Regions from separate parts of the Pseudarthrobacter sp. MEB009 genome, predicted to be linked through region 2. Evidence: riboswitches for the same ligand, from Rfam matches in the RefSeq annotation. Region 2 holds a riboswitch; the other holds the start of a gene.
The links. A riboswitch is a leader RNA that binds a small molecule or an ion and turns the genes downstream of it on or off. The one in region 2 is predicted to bind thiamine pyrophosphate.
Positions count from the first base shown of each region.

Region 1: linked by a shared signal. The riboswitch ahead of QRN07_RS05495 (ECF transporter S component) and the one ahead of thiD (bifunctional hydroxymethylpyrimidine kinase/phosphomethylpyrimidine kinase) in region 2 are both predicted to bind thiamine pyrophosphate.

Region 1 covers NZ_JARVTC010000006.1:148,349-153,244, reverse strand. The annotation lists gene QRN07_RS05505 (response regulator transcription factor) at 826-1,635, shown strand; gene QRN07_RS05500 (heme-degrading domain-containing protein) at 1,655-2,197, opposite strand; TPP riboswitch at 2,270-2,411, shown strand; gene QRN07_RS05495 (ECF transporter S component) at 2,480-3,103, shown strand; gene QRN07_RS05490 (ABC transporter ATP-binding protein) at 3,103-4,650, shown strand; gene QRN07_RS05485 (energy-coupling factor transporter transmembrane component T family protein) at 4,647-4,896, shown strand, end outside.
Region 2 covers NZ_JARVTC010000002.1:118,922-123,817, reverse strand. The annotation lists gene obgE (GTPase ObgE) at 1-3, opposite strand, end outside; gene rpmA (50S ribosomal protein L27) at 120-383, opposite strand; gene rplU (50S ribosomal protein L21) at 446-754, opposite strand; gene thiD (bifunctional hydroxymethylpyrimidine kinase/phosphomethylpyrimidine kinase) at 1,018-2,574, opposite strand; TPP riboswitch at 2,564-2,661, opposite strand; gene QRN07_RS00710 (Rne/Rng family ribonuclease) at 2,787-4,896, opposite strand, start outside.

The DNA.
Region 1 (4,896 bases), on a different contig from region 2:
AAAAGCCCACCGGTCTCTCTCGTCAGCGATTGAGGCGCGGCAGGCGCGATGGGTACTCATGTTGGTGTTGGGTCGGTTGTGCAGGAGAAGGGGAGTCGACGGCGGACTGGGGGGCCGGCCCGGTCTCAGAGGCAGGCTTCCGCCGCCGACTCCGGCTGGTACCGGCCCCACTTGGAAGGCCGGAAATCTACAAATCTAATTCCACGCAAAACTTCACGGAAAAACCCGAGTAGGCAGTACTCTATTTTTTTCCAATGCACTACTTGGTTTCTTGGTAGCGCCGCTGGAATGACCCAACCCAGCGGCCTCCGCTGGTAAACCATTGCGTCCGGTTCAGGCAACAAGAAACATTCAATCAACCACTCCTCAGAAACTACTTTGAGAAAGATCAAGATCTGATCAATGCTCGAAAAGATTCTCAGGAATTCCTCAGTATTAGCCAAGGCCAGTTGCTGAGGACCTGTTCGCCCACGTCAGTAGCCGATGGCCTGCTGTTTTGCCGCGCCGTGACGCTGTTCACAAACGGCCGACGCGCATTATCGTCGACCCCATTCACAACCCTGGGTAATGTGATGCGGATCGCACGTCGTAAGCTTTTGTCCGGATCAAATGCCGGCACCCTGCCGGGCCTGGAAATTGACGGAGAATATCATCGAAGATACCCCTGGAGTCCGCATCAAAAAGGGACCTGATCCCAAGGCTGGTGTTTGCCTGAATTTCCCACTGAGCCATCCGCGGGGTTGGCGGTGCCGAATCCACAGGTAATGCATAAAGCCCGGGCCGGCTGTGCGTGCCGGGACAGTTACTACATGGAAGGAAGCAGTTGTGGAGCGCGGTGTAGCAGTAGTGATCGAGGACGACAACGACGTACGGGCTGCGCTTGCTGCGATCTTCCGGCAGGCAGGGTTCGCCGTGCACCAGGCGTCATCGGGTGCTGAAGGACTGGACCAGGTACGGACGCACAACCCTGACATCGTGACCCTCGACATCGGCCTGCCGGACTTTGACGGGCTTGAAGCGTCCCGGCGCATCAGGACCTTCAGTGACGCTTACGTGGTGATCATCAGCGGGCGTGCAGACGAGGCGGATGCGTTGCTTGGCTTTGAGGCGGGCGCTGACGATTACATCGTCAAACCCTTCCGTGCCCGGGAACTTCGGGCCCGCATCAAGGCGATGCTCCGCAGGCCGCGGGCCTCCAGCCCGGGTGGGGCGGGCAGCAGCCAAGGGGACGCCGCTGCGGGTTCCGGTGACGGGACTTTCACGCGGGAGGCGACGTATGACAGTTTCGACTACGTCCACAAGGGCCTGGCTTTGCACGAGGGAACCCGGCAGGCTGCCGTGGACGGCGTACCCGTCGCCCTGACGCGGAGCCAGTTCGACATCCTCCTGGTGCTGATGAAAAAGCGGCGGACCATCCAGGCGAAGGCCGACCTGGTGCGCTACCTTCGCCATGACAGCTACGATGGCTCCTTTGTGGGCGCCACGGAGGAGCGCGCGGTGGAGGTCCACGTCAGCAACCTCCGTAAACGTCTCGGGGAAAACCCCAGGAAGCCGCGGTGGGTGGAGACGGTGCACGGTGTGGGCTACCGCCTCACGCCGCCGGTGCCGCGCCGGCAGGGCAGGCAACAGGACTGAATGCTGAACCCGCTGCTTTTCAGCTGCCCTGGGCCGGGGTGAGGATTTCGCGCAGGGCTTCGACCACCAGGTTGTGGTCCTGGACCTGCGGGAGGCCGGACACCGTGACGGTGGCGACGGACCCGACGCCGGCCACGTACAACGGGAATGACCCGCCGTGGGCTGCGTAGCGGGACTGGTCGAACCAGGCGTTGTCCTCGATCCGGCCGCCGTTCCGCCGGCCCCGAAGGCCCACCAGCAGGGACGGCACCTCGTAGCGGGCCGCTGTGGCCTTCTTCGCCCGGATCCACTGCTCGTTGTCCGGAGTGGCGCCGGGAAGCGCCACGTGGAAGAGCACCTGCTCACTCCTGGAAATATCAATGGCAATGGGCAGGCTCCGCTCCTTTCCCAGCTCCACCAACAGCAATCCGAGGTTCAGGGCGTCATCCAGCGAAAAGCCGGGAAACTGCAGTTCCCTGGTCTCGGCTTCGATCCTGGCAATGAAGGCCTCCAGCGAACCCTCAGGCTGGGCATCGGCGGAGTCCGGATCGAAGTCGGTCACAAGCGGTGAATTGGCGGTCATGGCCCACAATCTACCCCGCCCAGGTGTAAACTGGGCAGGCCCAACAGGGCAGCTTTAACCAACCACTGAAACATTCAACGACAGGGGAGCGCAGCCGTCGGGCATCACTGGCATTTGCCAGGATCCGCAGGTGGGCGCTGAGAGTGCGGACAGCCGCAGACCCTCGAACCTGATCCGGTTAGTACCGGCGCAAGGGAGTCGAGTTCTCGAAGTGCGCGGAAAATGGCGGCAGCAACCGCCACCCGTGTCCACTTTCCCCTCCTGTTACCCAGGAGGACCACCATGAGCACTGCAGCAATCAAGAAGACCACCAGCAGGTCCTGGCGCGTCGTGGACATCGTCGTCGCGGCCCTGATCGCGATTGCCGGCGGCATCATTTTCTGGGCCTGGTCCCAGGGTGCCGCGGCCGTTTCCGCGCCGATGAACGCCGTCTATCCGCCCCTGACCGGCCTCCTGGCCGGCGGCTGGATGATCCCGGCCGTCCTGGGCATGCTGATCATCCGGAAACCAGGTGCCGCGCTTTTCTGCGAAACCATCGCCGCGACGGGTGAGCTGTTTATGGGCTCGCAGTACGGCGCGTCGGTGCTGTTTTCCGGGTTCGTCCAGGGCCTGGGCGCCGAGATCATTTTCGCCATCTTCGTCTACCGGAAGTTCAACCTTCCTGTCTCCCTGCTGGCCGGCGCGGGTGCCGGACTCTTCTGCGGCCTGAACGATTCGTTCGCGCCGTGGGGCTGGAACATTGCCTATTCGGGCGGCGACAAACTCGCCTACATCGTCTTCACCGCCATCTCCGGCGCAGTCATCGCCGGCGCCCTCTCCTGGATCGCCACCCGCGGCCTGGCCAGGACCGGCGTGCTGGCTTCCTTCGCCTCTCGGAAGGCCGCATCGGAGCCTGCCTTCTCCTGATGCCTGCACCTTCCCAGCACGGCAGCCCGGCGGTCCGGCCCGCAGCGGTCAGTGCCCACGGGTGGGGCTGGCGCCATGCCGGCCGTACCAGGCCCGCCGTCCGCGCCCTTGACCTGGATATCCGGCCCGGCGAGCGGGTCCTCCTTTTGGGCCCCTCCGGAGCCGGTAAGTCCACGCTGCTTCACGCCCTCGCAGGGGTGCTGGGGGATGCGGACGACGACGGCGAAGCGGCGGAGTCGGACGAGTCCGGTTCGCTGCTGGTGGACGGCGCCCCGCCCAGGTCCCGGCGCGGGCGCGCCGGCCTGATGCAGCAGGACCCGGAAACGCAGGTGGTCCTTTCCCGGGTGGGCGACGACGTTGCTTTCGGCGCCGAAAACCTTGCGGTGCCCCGCGACGACATCTGGACCCGTGTGCACGAGGCGCTGGCCGACGTCGGGCTTTCCCACCTTTCGCTGGACCACCCGACGTCGGCCATCTCCGGCGGGCAGAAGCAGCGCCTGGCGCTGGCGGGAATCCTTGCCATGCGGCCCGGCCTGATCCTGCTGGATGAGCCAACGGCGAACCTGGACCCGGCCGGGGTGCTGGAGGTCCGCGACGCCGTGGCCAGGTGCCTCGACAAAACGGGGGCCACCCTGGTGGTGGTGGAGCACCGCGTGGGCGTGTGGAAGGACCTGGTGGACCGGATCGTGGTGCTCCAACCGGGATCAGCGTCGGACCCGGCCGTGCTCCTGGACGGGCCGCCGGATACCGTGCTGGAAGGCGCCAGGGAGATGCTGAAAACCGCCGGTGTCTGGGTCCCGGGGTATGCCCCTGCCACGCGCCACCGCACGGCGGGATCCCCGGCCGACGGCGACCTGCTTCTTGCCGCGGACAATCTGGCGGTGTCCCGTGAACGGCCCCGCCGCAGCAGGTTCCGCAAAATTCCGCCGGTTCCCGTCCAGGAAGGAATCGACGCGCAGGTAATTTCCGGGCAGGCGCTGGCCATCACGGGTCCCAACGGCGCCGGAAAATCCACCTTCGCCCTGACGCTGGGCGGATTACTGGCTCCTGTTGCCGGGACCGTCGAGGCCGCTGCCACTCTTGGCCAAGGCGCCGGACCGGATCCCTACCGCTGGAAGGCCGAGCAGTTAATCGAGCGGATCGGCACGGTGTTCCAGGAGCCTGAACACCAGTTCGTCACCGGCCGGGTGCTGGACGAACTGCAGTTCGGTCCCAGGCACCTGGGCCATGGCGCGGAACGGGTGGATGAGCTGCTGGAAAGGCTGCGGCTGACCGGTTTGGTGGACGCGAATCCCTACACGCTCTCAGGTGGCGAAAAACGGCGGCTTTCCGTAGCCACCGTCCTGGCCGCAAGTCCCAGGGTCCTGATCCTGGACGAGCCCACCTTCGGGCAGGACGCCAACACCTGGGCCGAGCTGGCATCGTTCCTCACCGAACTCCTGGACACCGGCACCGCCGTGGTCTCGGTGACGCATGATGCCGAATTCACCGCCGCCCTGGGCGGGGCCGAGCTGCGACTGTCAGCTCCGGAGCGGGTGGCGCCATGAGGCAGGAGCTGAACCTTCCCGGCGGAACCGCCGTGCTGGCCCGCGCCAACCCGCTGAGCAAATTTGCCGCCGTTTTCCTGGTCACGCTGGTTCTGGCGCTGTCCATCGACTGGGTTTCCGCGTCCGTTGCGCTCGCCTGCGAACTGCTGCTGTTCCCCCTGGCGGGGCTCACGCTGACGCTGCTGTGGCAGCGTGGCTGGCCGTTGATCCTGGCGGCGGCCGTCGGCGGCTGGAGTACCTCCATCC
Region 2 (4,896 bases):
CACGTGGATCTCCTCAGTGCTGTTTCCTGGCAGCCTGTGGGCGCCAAAACGATTGTAATGCGGTTAAAAGAACAGTGGAGCGGACCATCAGGCCCGCTCCACCGCTTCAGAACTTGGTGTTACTCTGCAGCTGCAGCAGCAACGATGTTGACGACGCGACGACCGCGGCGGGTGCCGAATTCAACGGCTCCCGGGGTCAGCGCGAACAAGGTGTCGTCGCCGCCGCGGCCTACGCCGGCACCCGGGTGGAAGTGGGTGCCGCGCTGGCGGACGATGATCTCGCCGGCCGAAACAACCTGGCCACCGAAGCGCTTGACGCCCAGGTACTGAGCGTTTGAATCACGGCCGTTGCGAGTGGAGCTCGCGCCCTTTTTATGTGCCATCTGAAATGCCTGCCTCTAAATTCTGGGGAATCTGCTGAAAAACCGAAACGGTAACCGGGTGGTTACTTGATGCCAGTGATCTTGACCTTGGTCAGTTCCTGACGGTGACCCTGGCGCTTCTTGTACCCGGTCTTGTTCTTGAACTTCTGGATGACAATCTTCGGACCACGGAGGTCCTGAAGGATCTCAGCCGTTACGGTCACCTTGGCCAGGTCAGCAGCAGCGGTGGTGATCTTGTCACCATCCACCAGGAGCAGCGCGGGCAGCTCAATGGTGCTGCCAGCTCCACCGGCGACGCGGTTCAGGGTAACGAAGTCTCCAACGGAAACCTTCTCTTGCCGGCCGCCTGCGCGGACAATCGCGTACACCACTTGGGAACTCACTTCTCTCGACGTTTATTACTAAATTTGCGTGCGGAATCCAACTCGTAAATGGCTGGTTTCTCGCTGTGCCTCAACGCCGTGGGGTCATAACCCAAGTGTTGGCGTAAGCACCGAAGATCAAGAATACGCTAATTCCGTCGTCGGCTGCAAATGAGGCTGGCAGCGGCGGGTCGCCTGTGATAGCAACCACAGGCATGTACCGGCGCGGTACCGTGCCCCACCATAGTACCGGTACCGGAGCCGGCCCGCGTTCAGGAGTGCAGCCGCGGCGCGTCGAAGAATTCCATTTCAAGCCGGCAGGAGTGCCGGAAGGCGTCCACCATGGCTGCCCGCCCGGCTTCGGAGGAGTTGCGGGCGGCTTCATCAACAATGCCGATCGCCCGCCTGGTTGCCGCAGCAAAGTCCTCATCGGCGTACGTCCGCAGCCAGGCCGCGTAGGGGTGCCCCGCCGGCTCCCCCGCCGCGACGAACTGTGCATGGAGCGTCCGGCCGACTTCCGCGTAGAGCCAGAAGCACGGCAGGACCGCGGCGGCCAGCACCGCGTAACCGCCCGACGCCGAGGCCGCGGCCAGGTGGTCGACGTAGGACTTGGTGACGGGGCCAAGGTCCGGCTGGATGGTCCGCGACGCCAGCCAGGTCCGGTGCAGCTCCGACTCGACCTCAAGGCATTGCTGCGCGGAGCCCGCCCAGAACAGCTGTTCGGCTTCGGTGGGTGCCAAGGCGCTGGCGCGGGCCAGGACCCGCGAGTAGCCGTTAAGGTACAGGGCATCCTGGGAGAGGTAGTAAGCGAACTCACGCTCCGGGAGCGTGCCGGAGACCAGGCCCTGGATGAACGGCAGTTCGTAGATGGCTGCCAGGTCCGCGGCGGCTTCCTTCCACAGCAGCGCCTCGAACCGGCCGGGCGCAGGGACGGCCGTGAGGTGGTGGAAGTGGTGGACCGGTCCGTTGCCGGCGCCGACACCCAGCCGGTCCGACGCCGAAAGGGCACCGGCCAGCCACGGCTTAACTTCGCGCAGCGCGGCTTCCCAGTCCCCCAGCCGCGCCTGCACCGTGGCCATGGCAGAGGACAGCGAGCACCCGGTGCCGTGGCTGTTCCGGGTATCCACCCTCGCGCCCGGCACTTCCACCACCTCGGGGCCAAGCAGGCCCGCCGTGTTCACCAGCGCGTCAGGGCAGCCCGGTCCCTGCAGGTGGCCGCCTTTGACCAGGATGGTGGCCCCGGTGGCGAGGGCCAGGAGCCTTCCCTGGTCCAGTGCCCCCGCCCAGGTCTGTTGGACGTCGCCGTCCACCAGGACAGCAAGTTCGGCCAGGTTGGGGGTGATCAGGTGCGCCAGCGGCAGCAGTTCCCGCAGCGCTGTCTCCGCCGGAGCCTGCAGCAGCCTGTCGCCGCTGGTGGCCACCATAACGGGATCAAGGACCACAACGGCGGGCCGCACCTCCTCGAGCCAGGTGCGGACGGTGCGGATGGAGTCAGCATCGCCCAGCATGCCGATTTTGACGGCGTCGATGGTGATGTCCGCGCTGACAGCTTCAAGCTGCCGGGCCAGGAAGTCCGCCGGCGGGATATGGACAGCCTGCACCCCCAGGGTGTTTTGCGCCGTGAGGGCCGTAATGGCGGCCATTCCATAGCCACCGTGCGCAGCGATGCTTTTAAGGTCCGCCTGCACCCCTGCCCCACCGGACGGGTCGGAACCGGCGATGGAGAGCACCCGGGGAATGACCCGGCGAATGGCTTCCGAGGTGTCCGCAGCAGGCGTGGTGGCAGCAGCAGGTGTGGCTGCGCCAGGCGCGGTAAGGGTCGAAGACAAGAGACATCCCTTCGCCGGTGCTAACCGGACAGGTTCAACGGGTGTGGATCTCAGCCGGCCCTGTGCGCGGCACCCCGTGTCGGTCCCCAGCCTAGCTGTTCCGCCACCGGTGCGGGAAAGTCGCTGCCTGTCTTAAAACGCCGGAGGCCCCGGAACCGGCACTGATGTGCGGTTCCCGGCCTCCGATGCAGGTGGGGCAGTGCCCCTGGTCCCTAGAGCTCCGACGCCGGAACGCCCACACCCAGGATGATGGGTGCAGCGGCCGGTGCCTTGGCGGCGGCAGCCGCCGCGGGCTCCGGTGCCTTAGCGGAATGGGTGTGCGCAGGGGTGGCCGACGGCGCACTCTGGTGCTGCTGCACCGAGGTTTCGTTGGCTGCGCCCTGGGCACGGCTGGCACTGCGGTTGCGGCGCGGCCGGCGCTGCGTTGACTGCTCCAGCGTGTGGTCCGAGTAGTCCTTTTCCGGGGCTGCGGCGGGCGCAGCAACGGGGACTGCAGCCGGCGCAGCTGCAACGGGTGCTGCCGCTGCGGGAGCAGCTGCAGGTGCCGTCAGCGGTTCGCCGAGGTGCGCGAAGGCTTCGGCCAGGCGGTCCAGCGTGAGCGCCGGCTGCGACTGCTGGTCACTGGCGTGCTCAACAAACGGAAGGACAACTTCCTCTCCCCCGAAGGTCAGCACCGCCCCGGGGCGTGCGGGAGCGTCGGCGTCGTGCGAACCGGCGTCCACGGGCGTGGCGGGTACCTGCCTGGCGGCGGCGATTTCGTCGTCGTGCAGGTGCGCGGCGTGCGCGGCTGCTGCGATGTTCGCCAGGGCCAGCCGGGTGGCTTCAGCCTTGGCGTGCCGCTCCGGGTCCACGGGTTCCGGGTGCACGGTGTGCGCCTGGACCGGGGCTGCCGGCGCCAGCTCGGGCTGCTGGCCGCCACGGCCGCGGCGGCGCTTGCGCTCCGGGCGTGTGCCCTGCTGGTTGTTGTCAACGCGTTCGGGGCGGGGCTCCGGGCTGCGGAAATCGTTGGGACGGTGTTCCTGCCGGGTGTCGGCGCGCTGGACGTGGTGCTCGGCTGCCACAATCGTGGCGCGGCGGTGCTCCACCGGGTCGTCGTGGGTGACCACACCGCGCCCGGCGCAGGCCTCGCACTGCTCGCCGAAGACTTCCAGGAGCCCGGTGCCCATGCGTTTGCGGGTCATCTGGACCAGGCCCAGCGAGGTCACTTCGGCCACTTGGTGCTTGGTCCGGTCCCGGCCCAAGCATTCCACCATGCGGCGCAGCACCAGGTCACGGTTGGATTCCAGGACCATGTCGATGAAGTCGATGACGATGATGCCGCCGATGTCACGGAGCCGGAGCTGGCGGACCACTTCCTCGGCAGCTTCCAGGTTGTTCTTCGTGACGGTCTCTTCGAGGTTGCCGCCGCTGCCGGTGAACTTGCCGGTGTTGACGTCCACCACGGTCATGGCTTCGGTGCGGTCGATCACCAGGGAACCGCCGGAGGGCAGGAAAACCTTGCGCTCCAGGGCCTTGTGGATCTGCTCGTCGATGCGCCAGGCAGCGAAGATGTCCTGGTCCTTGGTCCACTTTTCCAACCGGCCCACCAGGTCCGGGGCAACGTAGGTCACGTACGCCTCGATGGTGTCCCAGGCTTCCTCGCCGGAGACGATCAGCTTGGAGAAGTCCTCGTTGAAGACGTCGCGGACCACCTTGATGGTGAGGTCCGGTTCGCCGTACAGCAGTTCCGGGGCGAGGATCTTGGTGGAAGTGGACTGGCTTTCGATGCCTTCCCACTGGGCGCGCAACCGGTTGATGTCGTGCGTCAGCTCCTCCTCGGAGGCACCTTCGGCTGCGGTGCGGACGATGACACCGGCGTGCTCCGGCAGTCGGTCCTTAAGGATCCGCTTGAGGCGGTTGCGTTCGACGTCGGGCAGCTTGCGGGAGATACCGGTCATGGAACCGCCGGGCACGTACACCAGGTAACGGCCCGGCAGGGAGATCTGGCTGGTGAGGCGGGCACCCTTGTGGCCCACGGGGTCCTTGGTCACCTGGACCAGGACGGTGTCGCCGGACTTGAGGGCGTTCTCGATGCGGCGCTGCTTGCCTTCAAGGTTGACGGCGTCCCAGTTGACCTCGCCGGCGTACAGGACGGCATTGCGGCCGCGTCCGATGTCCACAAAAGCGGCTTCCATGGAGGGCAGGACGTTCTGGACCTTGCCCAGGTAGACGTTGCCGATCAGGGAATCCTGTTGGGTCTTGGACACAAAGTGCTCGGCCAGGACACCGTCCTCGAGGACCGCGATCTGGATTCTGTCGTCGCGCTGGCGGACGATCATCTGA